Regions from separate parts of the Virgibacillus tibetensis genome, predicted to be linked through region 1. Evidence: riboswitches for the same ligand, from Rfam matches in the RefSeq annotation. Region 1 holds a riboswitch; the other holds the start of a gene.

The links. A riboswitch is a leader RNA that binds a small molecule or an ion and turns the genes downstream of it on or off. The one in region 1 is predicted to bind thiamine pyrophosphate.
Region 2: another riboswitch for thiamine pyrophosphate. It lies ahead of QGM71_RS13685 (YkoF family thiamine/hydroxymethylpyrimidine-binding protein); the one in region 1 lies ahead of thiT (energy-coupled thiamine transporter ThiT).

What each region holds. Positions count from the first base shown of each region.
Region 1 covers NZ_JARZFX010000011.1:14,429-21,937, forward strand. Annotated here, with positions in the region: gene QGM71_RS16685 (carbon starvation CstA family protein) at 1-74, opposite strand, end outside; gene QGM71_RS16690 (hypothetical protein) at 378-1,799, opposite strand; gene QGM71_RS16695 (general stress protein) at 1,952-2,302, shown strand; gene thiT (energy-coupled thiamine transporter ThiT) at 2,463-3,032, opposite strand; TPP riboswitch at 3,139-3,240, opposite strand; gene QGM71_RS16705 (M3 family oligoendopeptidase) at 3,316-5,100, opposite strand; gene QGM71_RS16710 (YceI family protein) at 5,345-5,881, shown strand; gene QGM71_RS16715 (VanW family protein) at 6,179-7,039, opposite strand; gene QGM71_RS16720 (hypothetical protein) at 7,119-7,370, opposite strand.
Region 2 covers NZ_JARZFX010000007.1:13,366-20,874, forward strand. Annotated here, with positions in the region: gene lipA (lipoyl synthase) at 1-116, opposite strand, end outside; gene QGM71_RS13665 (lipoate--protein ligase family protein) at 116-952, opposite strand; gene QGM71_RS13670 (energy-coupling factor transporter transmembrane component T family protein) at 1,010-1,789, opposite strand; gene QGM71_RS13675 (ABC transporter ATP-binding protein) at 1,776-3,440, opposite strand; gene QGM71_RS13680 (ECF transporter S component) at 3,437-4,015, opposite strand; gene QGM71_RS13685 (YkoF family thiamine/hydroxymethylpyrimidine-binding protein) at 4,017-4,616, opposite strand; TPP riboswitch at 4,718-4,824, opposite strand; gene QGM71_RS13690 (TetR/AcrR family transcriptional regulator) at 5,331-5,933, shown strand; gene QGM71_RS13695 (hypothetical protein) at 6,040-6,174, shown strand; partial or broken gene QGM71_RS21845 (YjcZ family sporulation protein) at 6,658-6,732, opposite strand; gene QGM71_RS13705 (YjcZ family sporulation protein) at 6,821-6,937, opposite strand; gene QGM71_RS13710 (hypothetical protein) at 7,185-7,457, shown strand.

The DNA.
Region 1 (7,509 bases):
ACAAATTTTGAATAATAACGATACCCTAAAGCAAACACAATGATACCAATAAGTGCAACTAAAATACTAGACAATACGTTCTACCCCCTCCAAATTTATTAGGACAGTCCCAAACAATCTTAAAATAAAATCAAACGAATAATCAGACTTATCCTATATAACGCTATGTATAAGCATTTCACATTATTACAATCTTATGTTAATTCAAAAATATACAAATTGCAACATAGTTTTACCATAAAAAAGAACTGTATCAATTAGAACAGTTCTGTGTAAGAATAAAGATTTTTATAATATAGCTTACTCTGTCGATATATATTGTTCGATAATTTCATCACACCACGAGCATATCAATTCTGTCTAAGTGGAAATGCATCCTACAGAAGAAATACAGCAAACAGAGTAGTTACGAATAAACCAAGCATAACAGGAAGGAAGTTTTTCCGTACTAACTCCATTACAGAAACACCACAGAACCCTGCAATTGCTATTAATGAAGACCAAGCGACCAATGTCCCTCCTCCAGTCCATATCGAACCCATTTGACCAATCGCTGCTAAAGTCGCAGCATCAATCGAACTATTTTCCAGCGATGCAGCAAGCGCTCCGGTAAGAGGCAGACCGGAAAATCCCGATCCATCAAGTCCTGTAATGATACCAATGATTAATATACTAAACGCGGCAAATAATGCACCTTGCGGCAAGAAATCCTGTGTCGATTGTACAAGGTCAAATAATAAAGATGGGGCATTTTCTTCTACCCCCAGTATACTTCCTGAAAAGTCAGAACTTCCCAAGAAGAAAAATCCTGCAATTGGAATAACAGGCCCCATAGCTCTGAAAGCAAATACAAAACCATCTGTAATGTGAGAACTAATGTAATCCAAGGCATGTTGTCTTCCGAACGCTACTGTTGCTAGCAATAGAAGGATAACAGCAACACCACCAACAAACGCTGCCCCGTCTCCTCCTTCAAGTCCACTCATTCTGCCAGATAATAGCTTTTCGTAGACCATATAAATAACAACACCAAGTAGTGTTATCGGAACCATTATTGCAAATACCTTACTCCATGCAGATAAATTCTTAGCATATGCTTTATTCGCTGATTCTGTTGTGGATTGCATATTTTGCAGATCTAACTCATTTTCCTTATCACCTTTAGACCGGATTGATTTACGGTAGAATAAATAAGCCAGCAGAATTGCAACACTACCTGCCACCACAGATAGGATAAGAGCTTTATCTGCAACTAACGCCGTATCAACACCAGCTGAGGCAGCTGATAAACTAGGTGCAACCTGCACAATATAGTCAGAAGAAAGCGCCATCCCCTGCCCTGCAAGCGCTATGGCAACCGCAGCGGTCATAACTGGTAAGCCTGAACGTACAGCAGCAGGTACTAATAACGCACATATGAGTGGTACTGCGGGTGTCGGCCAGAAGAATAAAGATATAACAAAAGTCACACCTACGAGAACAAAGAATGAAACATGACCATTTATCATCATTTTCTGGATTGGCCTGATCATTCTCTGATCAGCACCCAAATCACGTAACGAATGCAGTAGGGCCAACATGAAGGTAATGATTAAAAAAATACTGAAAAGCTCTTGCGCAGCTACTAAATTCGCATTAAAAATGGCTGTAAATCCATCAATTAAACTCCCCTTGTATACCCAAGCTATGACAAATGTTCCAAGTAAGGTTGGTAACACAACCCCCTTACGGAAAACCATGGTACCTATAATTAGCAGTGTGAATAAACCATACAACCAATGAGAAATTGTTAGATCCATGTATACCTCTTCCTTTCCTGATGAATAGTCCTATAGCCTATGCATAACACAAGCTTAGCGCTACCAAGCTAAGTTCAAGTCCGGTTTACATGTTTAATTCTTTTTCACCTGGGAATATAATAATTGAACAACTTAAGAGGAGGAGATACTACTTGAAACCATTTATTAAGACGTATTCAAATGATGAACAACTTAAGACAGATATAAGCCTTTTAAAGGATAAGGGTGTAAACAAAGAAGATGTGTATGTTTTATCACATGATGAGGATCGAACAAAACGCATAGCTGGAAGTGCGGACACGAATACCATCGGAATCAAAGAAATGGACTTTGGCAATGCGGTAGGAACACTATTCAGTAAAAAAGGCGATGAACTACGCACGAAGCTGGAAGAAATGGGGTTCTCCAAAGCGGAAGCAGAAAATTATGAAGAAGATATGGATGAAGGTAAAGTGCTGTTAATTGTGACAAATAATGAAGCCGTAAATAGCTATTTACTTTAAATAAAAGTGGACAACCTAATGCGCATAGGTTGTCCTTTTCATTTTACATCGTTTTATGATTTTATAATAATTGCAGCAAAACGTGAGGGAATGAACCAAATGAAAAGGTAACCTCTTTTATATGAAGAGGTTACCTTAATGTGAGCGGACTAGTAATCTTTTAAGACGCGTTTAATAATGTTTTAGGCTGCTTGTGGAATAAAAAGAATACAAGCACGGTACATAAAATAAAGGATGGTAACATATAAGAACCATTATATACTAACGAGTACAACCAGACTGGCTGCCCTTCAATTGCCGATCCAAAAAATACGATGCCAGCAAAATAGTGTGCAATAAAACGTAATACTGACCCTAGAAGCACGCCGAGTGCGATATACGTAAGGTATACCTTAGTACTCTTTTCTTTAACTGCTTGTTGGATTTGTTTTGCAAAGATACCAGCGAACCCTAATACGGTAAACGCAATAGCATAATCAATAAACCCTTGTAATGGGTGCAGGATATATGCAGTACCTGTAGCAACCTGCAATACCCCCCATAAAAACCCTGCAAGCAAACCGCCTTTAATTCCCCAGCGAAATGCTATGATAAAAATCGGAATCATTGCAAAAGATATGGATCCACCCTGTGCCCAAATTTTGAAGGACAACGGAAGAATATCCAACAATAAAGCCAATGCTGTAAAAATTGCTACCTCAATTAAAAACAATGTACGCTTTGATTTCATCTAAACTCTCTCCCCTTTTTAAAGCTAAGTTCTATTTTTTGCACAAAAAAAGCAATGCCAAGGGGAAGACTTCCTGATGGGGAATCCGCTCACATTGCTTTTATTCCATCAAAAAAGCCACCATCCCTACGCTAGTATTAACTAACAGGTTCAAAGGGTAAGAACAAATTTGTTCACTCTCAGCCAAATGGCTCCCCCTGAAGGCTTCTATTATATTGCTTTTTTCGTTACTTATAGTATACCGTATCAATCATATATTTACAATTTTACATAACATTCCTTACTAGAGTGAGAGGAATTCCTCTACGTCCTTTACACATAACTGGATGGCAGACTCCCAAAAATCAGTAGTTGTTAAATCTACGTTTAAGTGCTTTCTTGCCAATTCTTCCACATTCATCCGTCCAGTATCCCTAAGCAACTCAATATATGATTCTTCAAAGCTTCCACCCTTCTCCTTTGCATGCGCATAGATACCCAAGCTGAAAAGATAACCAAATGTGTAAGGGAAATTATAAAACGGCACACCTGTAATATGGAAGTGAAGCTTAGACGCCCAGAAGTTTTGATCGTACTCTTCAAGCGCATCACCATATGCCTCTTTTTGTGCTTCGATCATCAACTCGTTTAATCGATTCACGGAAACTAAACCTTCTCTTCGTTCTTCATAAAAATTGTTTTCAAAAATAAAACGGGCATGTATATTCATAAAGAAGGCAACGCTGCGTTGAATTTTGTCTTCTAGTAATGCCTGTTTCTCTTTTTTATTTTGTGCACCTTTCACAGAAGCATCAGCAACAATCATTTCTGCAAATGTAGAAGCTGTCTCAGCAACGTTCATTGCATACCGCTGGTTTAATCCATTAACATCATTCATTACATGCTGATGATAAGCATGCCCTAATTCGTGTGCAAGTGTTGCAATATTAGAGGTAGTTCCAGAGTACGTCATGAAAATACGTGTTTGTTCACTATCCGGAAAACTAGTACAGAATCCACCTGGACGCTTACCAGAACGGTCTTCCGCTTCTATCCAGCGTTTATCAAACGCCATCTGAGCAAAGTCAGCCATTTTCGGACTAAACTCCCGAAATTGCTCAACAATAAAGCTTGCTCCCTCTGTATAACTGGACTTTTTAACAGATTTAGTCACAGGAGCACCAACATCGTACATGCTCAGTTTCTCCAATCCTAATATTTCAGCCTTCTTTTCAAGAAATTTTACAAAATGATGTTTATTATTCGTTATCGCCTTCCACATAGCGTCTAATGTTTCTTTCTGCATACGGTTAATGGTTAAAGGTTCTTTTAAAACATCAGCCCAGTTTCTGTGTTTATAGGTTTGGAGACGAAAGCCTGCCAAATGATTTAAAGTTTGTCCAAATAAATCAGCCTTTTCTTTCCAAGCTTTATCTAATTGTTCAAAAACATGCTTGCGAACTTCCCGGTCGGGGTTGCTTAACTTATTGGAAGCCTGCCCTACAGAATACGAGTTAGTTTCTCCCTCCTCTTCTAGTTCCACACTCATACTTCCAACAATGGTATCGTACATTTGACTCCATCCATGATAACCATCTACAGCAAGATCATTAATCAGTATTTCGTTCTCTGCCGATAATAGTTCTTTTGCCCGTTTTCTATTTTCATTAAGTACAAAAGAAATTTCTATTAATTGCGGGTGGAGCATCATTTCTTTCCATGCAGTATCATCAATTAAGACTAGCTTTTGTTCAAAATTAGTAACAACAGCGCTTAAATCAGCCTGTAATGCACTACGTTTGCCTACTAATAAATTAGCTTTATCATCGTTTACATCCTGTGCACTTAAGCAGCTGATAAAAGCAAAAGCTTCCCGAACCTTCTTCATAGTACTCTCTAAATGTGTAACAATACCTGCTAATTGATTTGTGCTGCCGCCTTCCTGACCAGGTACAAAGTTATCGACAGTCTTTGATAGTTTACCCATTTCTTCCTTAATGGTTTTGAGATAAGTAGTGAATTCTTCAGACTCACTTCCGCCTGGAAAAATAACATCCAAATCCCATGTCGGATTGTAGCTTTGCTGCATTAAATCGCTCCTCATAAAATAATAATTTCTGATTTTTACCCTATCTTTTTATTATAGCGAATAATAGAAATAGTTTCATTAAAAACATAATTTCTGGAAAATAAATGTTTTATTATTCAGTAATAAGGGTAGATGTGCATTAATCATAGGATTAACTACTTGACAACATATCTTTACTTTTGTACACTTAGTAACATAAAGTAACTTACGTACTTTTAATTAAAAACACTTGGAGGGATTTATAATGACAAAAACAGTTTGGAACATTGACACAGCTCATAGTGAAGTGGGATTTTCCGTAAGGCATATGATGATATCAAAAGCCAAAGGTGCCTTTAATAATTTCGACGCAGTTATTGAAGCAGATGTAGAGGATTTAACAAATTCAAAAATTGAATTTACGATTGACGCAAGCAGCATTGATACCCGTCAAAAAGACCGTGATGATCATTTACGTTCTGGAGATTTTTTTGATGTTGAGAATTACCCAAAAATAACATTCATTGCTACTGATATTAAGAAAAAATCAGATAGCAGGTATGATGTAACGGGTGACCTAACTGTTCGTGGAACAACAAAACCAGTTACAGTAGATGTTGTCTTTGAAGGACAAAGCAAGGATCCAATGAGTGGCAATGAAGTTGCTGGGTTTAGCGGCGAAACGAAGATTAACCGTAAAGAATTCGGCTTAACATGGAATGCACCAGTAGAAACCGGCGGTGTGTTGGTTGGAGAAGACGTTAAAATACAATTTGAAATTGAAGCACACAAACAAGCATAATTTAATTTAAAAGCCGAGCACAAGTACATTACGTACTTTGCTCGGCTTTTTTATTTTTTTCTCATGTGAGGTATAAAACTAGTAGACACGCTATGAGGAGAAAGATTAATGGGATTGAATGTTACTCAAAAGTTAATACCAGATCATCTAGTTTCAGGGGTTTCCTTTGAAATTAACCCCCATTTCCGTCAAATGTTAATAAATTTGGTGAAGGAGTTTAACTTTGCAAGCCTCTTAACATCACATCAAGCCAACATCCAACCTCCAAGCTTTTATGCTGTGAACCTGATACATACTTTATTTACCAGTAAAATATTCCGCTGAAGCAGATGTATATAGTTGAATAAGCATTTTCCCATTGTCTGAATTAGCGCGAATAAGCAATGGCTGATTATACATATTCCTGAATACAAAATCTGGCCCCCACCAGCTGACTGTTGCATCTCTGCCCTCCGGTACATATGGAACTGACCTGCTATGTGCATACCTCTCTACGATCTGAATACCTCTTAAATCAACAGCATTAAAAAGGGTGGATGATACCTGGCATATCCCCCCACCGATATCTTCTGCGAGCTCTCCTTTTACGATAACTGGTGCACGCTTATAGCCTCTTTCTTTTGTTCGTTCCCCTACAACATCATTAAATGAAAACACTTCTCCTGGGAATATAACATAATTATTAATCGCTTTTGTTGCTAAATATATATTGTGCGACCGCTCTTCATTACTTTTTTTAAAATGAGTAACATAGCTTCCTAATTCTTTTTCATAAATTTCCTCCAACAGAGCACGGTCAATCCTTGGGTAAGTATTCATGAGCGGGGCTTGTAATCCTTTAGCGTCTTCTTGATAGAATGTCTTTCGGAATAAAATAGTGAATTTATCTATATCCAGTGTAACTCCAAGTTTCTCAGGGATAATTTCCCCACTTTTATTTAGTTTTGCATTTTCAGGTTCTTTATGAACCTTATCCTTTAGTGTCCGAATCAAATTATCTAAACGAATCTCATCTATGAAGAGATGATCTAAATAATTTAATGAATACCTGTCAACCTCCAGTTTATCCAGCCATATGGTATTCTCTTCTTCCTGAACTGAATTTGCCAGGACATGCTGTAATGGAAAGATTACTATAATAATTAATAAAATAATCACTTTCTTCAATTTCTCACCTCCTACGCTTAGTATGAGAAAATGAGAAAAAAATAACCAGTATTTCTCCTTGTTTAATTTATTAGAAAATATAAATAGCAAATGCAACTATTGATAAAATAATAGTAACTGTATATATCCATAATTGTATAGGAATATTAGACTTCAGTGAACTTTTTTCATAATCGAGTGATCGTTTTAATTCATCTTCTACCGTGTCTCCATCTTTTTCATATTTTTTCATTTTATTTTCTTCCTGCTTAAATGCAAAAAGGGTTCCTACTAATGCTACAATAAATAAAATAGCTAAAAAGATAAGCAGCTCTAAACTCATTTTTAATCGCCTCCAGCTTTATAATACACGAATAGTTAACACTATGTCAGTGATGTAAAACACATTTGAAAAAGATAGCAGTAGAAAAATTTAATTATTTTCCATACCGCAGTATTCGTATCAATCTCAGTATTCCCTA
Region 2 (7,509 bases), on a different contig from region 1:
ACGGTGTTTAAATTTTTCTCACGCATTAATTTCTTTAATCCGTTAAAGCTTTTATTTGTATTAATTTTTGTTTTCAGCCATTCAGGCTTTCTTATGTATTCCTGTTGTTTTGTCATTACCCATCAATCCCTTCTTTGATCTTTCCAGTTTGCATAGGTTGCGCGTATTTTGAACTCGCTAACTCATATACTTCTTCCCACTGGTCCGGAGTTAGTGATATAGGTTGAAGAGTTACATCTAAACCATTCTCAAATCCTTTGCGGAAAGCTGTTTTTACTTCGTCAAATGGAACTGGCCTGCCGGTTAGTTGGTTAATTGTCGATGCCTTTTGAAAAAATTCCTTGCGTTTTCTCTGTTTTATTTTTTCAGATGGGAAGATAAACAGGTCAAAGAGCATTTCATCATTAATATGAAGTGGAATTGATCCGTGCTGCAGTAAGACCCCATTCCTTCTTGTTTGGGCGTTGCCGGATATCTTCTTGTCGTCAACTGTCAACTCATAGAAAGCAGTTTTTTCAAAGCAGACAGCGGTTTCATTTTTATCTGGTTTTCCACTTGGAATAGCATAGGTTGCCTGAATACCAAGGTTTTTGTAGCCTTCTAAAATACCCCTTGATAAAACATGATAAGCTTCCCGAATGGACCTGGGTATGCCTGGATGCTGTTCGGAAATGACAATACTGTATGTTAGTTCATCATCATGAAGTACTGCGCTACCACCAGTCAAACGTCTTACAAATTGGCCGTTATGAGCTTCCAACGCTTGAAGATCAATTTTACCTTCTGTCTTTTGAAAATGGCCAACGGAAAGACTGGGGGAAGACCATCGATAAAACCGTAGTGTGGGAGGAATCCTGCCCTCCCGGTGCCAATTAAGTAATGCCTCATCCAATGCCATATTAGTAGCAGCATCATGAAATCCAGTGTCCAAAAAACCCCATTCATCTGTCATATAAACCGCTCCCTTTAAATTAGATTATAGAGTCATACAAGTACTGCAAAAACAACTTTATAGTTCATCACTGTACCATTTGAAATAGCCCAATTCTATAGATGTATATACAGCAAAACCAAACGTTACTAACAGGATTACTGGAAAAGCCCAGTCCTTTTTAGCAATTACTAAACGCCGGTAAAATGATCGATTTTTATCCCCTGTAAAGCCCTTTGATTCCATCGCGACCGCGGTTCTTTCTGCCTTTCGAATAGCACTTGCAAGTAGCGGAATAGCATAACGTTTGTATTGATGAAATCTATCCTTCCATGTTAGAGCTTGATTCACTCCGCGTATACGGTGAGCAGCGTGTATGATTGATAATTCATCCTTCATCATTGGTAAAAATCGATAGCCTGCTAGTACACCGTACGCAATTTTTGGTGGCAACTTCAGCTGTTGTATAAGACTTAAAATAAAATCAACAATATTTGTTGTGAAAATAAACAATAAAGAGAGTGATGCAACACTCATCACTCGTAGAGATAAAGCGAGAGCTGTTAAGAATGATTCTTTAGGAAATTCCATTGTAAAGACAGCAATAACTTCGTTCGGATTATTAGGTGTATCAGCGAAAACGAGTGTAGTCCAAAACATTCCGAATGCAAGTATCGAAAAAGGTATGAAATACAACATGTACTTCTTCCAATCGACTTTACCACCAAGAAAAGTAAGAGCTATAGTACAGATCATAAAAAGAAGTGGTGTTATTGGATCGAAAATAAGTGCTAGTAAAACAACAAGCAGCATGATAGTTAAGGCTTTTATACTGGGATTAAGGTCATGTAGAAACATATTGGACTTCCTTTTCATAGATTCTTTTTAATTGAATGGGTAAAGGCAATTGCAGCTGCCATTGTTCTAACTTATCAGCAGGCATACCCCATAGCTGATCAGGTGTGCAATCAGCGACGAGCTGTCCATTATCCATTACAATTACCCTAGTTGCATACTGATTAACAATCTCCATATCATGAGTAATCATTGCAATAGTCGTCCCACGATCGTACCGGTCTTGTAAAAGTTTCATTAGTTCCATATTTGAATGTGCGTCCTGTCCAAAAGTGGGCTCATCCAGTAAAAGCATATGCTGGTTATCAATAATCATGGTTGCTACACTTAATCTTCGTTTCTGACCTTGACTAAGCGAGTAGGGGTGTTCATTAGTCAATCTAATGAGCCCGCAAACTTCCAAGATTGCATTAACACTTACAGTTAATTTTTTTTCAGGAATTCCTTTAATACGCGGACTAAAAGCAACTTCATCAAAAACAGTATTTGTAATGAATTGATGCTCCGGATTTTGAAATACAAAGCCAATTTCATCCCGTAAATTAGATTCCTTCCAGTTTTTCAGTGATTTTCCCTTCACCTTAATGATTCCAGATGTCGGTTTCTGAATCCCTGCAAGTATGCGTAGTAAGGATGTTTTTCCACTGCCATTGGCACCCACTATGGCTATAAATTCTCCCTGATAGACATTTAGCGAAATATTGCGGATGATTTGCTGTTTTTTACTGAACCAGGAAATATCGGAAGCCTCTGCAAAAACTTCTGATGTTGCATAGTTATTTTGCGTATACGCTTCCCATTCTGTCGGTATCCATAAGTGGGCCTGTTTTGAAAAATCATCTAACGTAAGTGGTACAGTTGCTAACCCGTCGTCTAAATGGTTTATTAGATACTGTGTTACTTTAGGGATCCAAATACCTTCCGATTCAAGTTCATGAAACTTATCTTTAATTGCTTTTCGCAAGGATCCATCGTAAAAAACCTCTCCTCGGCTGTTCAGCAGTACACATCTCTCAGTTAATTCTGTCCAGCCATCTAATTGATGCTCAATAATTAAAAGGGCACAATTGGTTTTCTTTTTTAAACGTTGAATAGTTAGAATTAAATCTTTTGTAGCAACGGGATCCAAATTAGCGGTTGGTTCATCTAAAATGAGTAAGGATGGTTCCAACGCAAGAATACAAGCTAGTGCAAGTTTTTGCTTCTGTCCGCCAGACAAAGTAGCTATTGGAAGTTTTTTATATGGAAGCATATCTACTAGCATTAAAGATTCATCCACTTTATCCTCCATCAGTTCATTGGGAATACGTATATTCTCCAGGCCAAAAGCTACTTCATCTTCAACAGTTTGCATACAAAATTGCGTTTCAGGGTCCTGAAAAACCACCCCAACAGATTGACTTAGTTCACCAGGGTTATAGTCAGTAGTCTTTTTACCATTAATAAAAACAAGTCCATTCATCTCTCCATCCAATTCACGCGGATAAAGTCCATTTAAACAGGATGTCAATGTGCTTTTACCACAACCACTTGGTCCAAGAAGTAATATGCTCTCCCCGTGTTCCATCTCGAAGCTTATGTTCGATAGTGTGTCTTCATTGAGATGGGTTTCAAATCGTAAACTAAGCTGCTCGATTTTTAAAAAGGGTGTCATGCTGCATTCTTCTTTCTATATTCTTTTCCTAATGCGAAACTGGACAGTACACCGGTTTTAGCTAACCCATCACTTAAGGCCTTACCTAATAAACCTGCGATTAAAGCACCACTAATAACGCGTGTAATAAACATCGCTATTACATACCCAGTAGATAATGCAACGTAACCACTCATAAAATAGCCATAAATAAAACTGGTTACCGCAGAGCCGACACCTGCTGCCATTAGAACCCAGGTGGAATAATTCTTCCAGCGTGTAGCAGCAAAAGCAGCTTCGGCACCAATCCCTTGTACCATTCCGGCTACAATTAACATGGGGCCAGCAGTACTTCCGATTAATACTTCCACCATAGCTGCAATTGTTTCAGATAAGAATGCAGCACCAGGCTTTCTAATGATATAAGCTACAATAATCGAAACAATAAACCATATACCGAAAATAAGGTCATAGCCTATTGGTCCAAAAAAGCCGACGAGGACCTTTCCAACAGGGAAAAAGGCTAAATAAACTACTGCAAAAACGACAGATAATGCTGCCATTACAACAATTTCTTTGAAGCGCCAAGTACTCAAATTAATTTACTCCTTTGTGTGAAGGACTATTAGCTGATATGGAAACAGTCATAACAGTATGACTCGATCCACCCTCAACAGTTGCTTTAAAAACCTGTTCCAACCCATTGAATATTGCAACTGCCTCCCCATCCAGTCGAGTAGAATAATGGGATGGGGAGACGGTGACATGCTTTTTCATTGCATCGATCTGTTCATAAATTACATCCATATAATCACCACCACCTAAAGGGTAGAGGGAAAATTTAGAACCAGCAAATTGCTTGATATCTTTAATTTTCTCCATGTTTTGTGGATTTTCATCCTCAGCCATATATGCATCTCCTGTTGAATCACCAGGACAACCTAAAGAGTATGTTGCTTGAAATGCTACATGCTCTCCTGTGTTAGCTGCATACATAAAAATAGCTTTTGTTACATCAAAAATATGGACAAGCTTCCCACGTACTGTCGTTGTCACGTCATCTGTTTTTAAATGAACCTTGGATGTATCAACTTCTTCTAACGAATCCTTAATAATATCGACAAAATTGTCACTCATAGGGTATATAGAAAAACTAACCCCCGCAATATCACTTTTTGTACAAGCTTGTTTAATCATACAAAAATCTCCTCCTCTATAATGGCAATAAAAAAGACTGCATCCCTGGGGAATGCAGTCTGGTTGTATGCTTTGTCAATAATTAATAAACGTAAGACATATACACGTCGACCGCACTTCCCCACGCTAGTATTATCCAGTTCGGGTTCAAAGGGTCAGAACAAAACAGTTCTTCTCAGCCGTATTTACAGCTCCCCCAGTGCTAAAGTTACTATGCAGTTTTCTAAATCTATCTTAACATGTGTAAATATAATGTAAAGTCATTTATTGGATTTAACATACCTATAGCGAATATTTACTAAGGCAATAGTTAATGTTATAACAAAGCACAATACATGTGGAGGAATTACACGGAGACTCGGGGGGGAGGCGTCAAAAACGCCCAATCTGGCACGTGTACGATTCGACCGTTTTGGCATGACCGCTGCGCCTGCCTTTATTCAGCGATCGTTCCACTTATTCCAGCGTTCGGCTTACTTTATTCCGCGCTTGTTCAGCTTTATCCCGTGTTCACCCCTTTAACCGAAGTGTATTTTCTGAACGGTTAGCTATGACAGTAACTAGCTACGTCGTACTTTATATAAATAGCAACAAACTATATGAAAAGAGCCAAAAAGTAGAGGGAACAATTCACTTGCTAATTGTGTCAAAATGAGATACAATTTATATAAACTATTCAGTCAGTTTTAAATTTATCTAAAGTAGGTGTGTAGAATGGCTCCAAGAATTTCAGATGAGGCGAAGGAAGAAAGAAGAATAACTTTACTTCAAGCTGCGTTGGAGTGCTTTTCTGCAAAGGGATATTATGCATCTACTGTAGATGATATTGTAAGCTACTCGAAACTGAGCAAGGGATCCGTTTATAATTATTTTAATAGTAAAGAGGAAATCTTTATTAATCTTCTACAACAACAAAGAACGGTTGCAATGGAAAGACTGCAAATCAGACTAAATGACATTAAGAGTCCGCTGGAGAAACTAAAATACTGGATTAATACAGATATTCCATACAACCTGGATAAGAAAAAGATGATGCGTGTTCATATCGAATTTTGGTTATATTCTAAGGAATCACCGGAAATGCAAAAGGTGTTGAAAGACCGGTTTGATGTTATGTTTGGAATGACTCAGCAGATAATTGTTGATGGGCAACAAGCGGGCGAAATTAATAAAGAAATTGACCCCGAAAAAGCTTCAGAAATGTTCTGGGCATTACATGATGGTATATGGTTACACGCAACTATTGGTTACGGTGAAGAGAAGTTAGAAGAACGGATTAGAGAAATGGAAAAGACGATGCTTTCTTATTTAATTTAAACCAATATTGGCTGGGCTTATTATTATAATAGATATCACTGCATAACAATAAAAAATAAACTGACTAGTCATTTTAAAAGGAGTGTGAGAGATAATGAGGTTAAAGATGCTAAACTCAAAAGGTAAGAATTCAAAACCAACTAATTTGAAAAACAGAGATTATTATTTTCAAAAAAATGAAGAACAGTTGCAAAGAGAAAAGATCGTATTGAATTATGACTATATTCGCTCTGCAAGGTAAATAAGTAAAATTGAAAAAAACGACTTTCAAGTCGTTTTTTTAATGGAAAATCTCCTTTATAACTTCTGGCGGTGAAGAACGATCCGCTGGGCCGCTCCTGAGCGACAACGTCAACCCACCTGCGGGTGAGCGGGCGCAGTCCGTACGTCCCTAGCCGGGCACCTTGCGCTTTTGTTATTTATTCCTACTAATAACGAAGAGGCTGCACCAACATTCGTTGGAATAGCCTCTAGAATGAAGATTCACGTAAGGGAGGTAAATAGTAGCTTGAGCTGTTTACGTGGATACTAAATACTATGTATTGGATAAGCTTGCTGCTTAGACCATTGCCCGTTATATACTATTTTAATTGTTATGTTTTATTAGGAGTGAACTACTTAACAATCATTTTTTTAAAAATAAATTGTATAAAGACCATAACTCAAGGCTGTCACTTTTCGACAGCCTTGAGTTATGATTAGTTTAAATTAGTTTACATTCAGATTAAAACCAAGCTGCACCTACAATTATGAGAAGGATAAATAAAACAACAATCAAAGCAAATCCTCCGCCATAGCCTACTCCTGCAACTGGCGCACCATAGCCATATCCACCACAAGCATGCATAAAAACCCTCCTAACATTAATTAGTTAACTATTTATTTTTTTAATATCCGTATCCACCGAAAGATGCACCTACAATAATTAGTAGGATAAACAATACTACAACGAAGGCAAATCCTCCGCCATAGCCTACACCTGCTCCTGCAACAGCTCCACTCATCAATTAACACCTCCAAGATCTTTTGTTAGTAATATATGTAGACGTTACAGAATTGGGATGGTTATTATCCCATATTGCACTTAAATGGGCGATAAGAAATTCAAACTCACGTTAGTATGGGTGAAAAAACGGTTAAGACCTCTGCGGATATACAAAATCCACGTATACCCTAATGCATTTGTCATTTACGAAAGCAACTACCCTACATATAATGTCCTATGGTTCACTAGGATATGGGGGTGAAAGAATGTCAGTTGCACATTATCATGGACTATGTCAGCGGTACAAAGGCAGAGCTGTTGTAATAAAAACACGTGATGGGAGAACTCATAGAGGCATAATTCAGCATGTAGACGGTCACAGAGTATACTTGCAGCCTCTTGGTGGAAGAGGATTAGGTGGTTATGGTTACGGTGGTTATGGCTACGGTAGATTTAGACGACCTAGATTTGGTTTTGGAGCGGGTATTGTTTTAGGCTCTATCGTTACATTGGCTTTACTTCCGTTTTTCTTCATTTAAATAAATTCAAGAAATTCAAATGTAAAAACAGGCAATATTTTTGTTGTCTGTT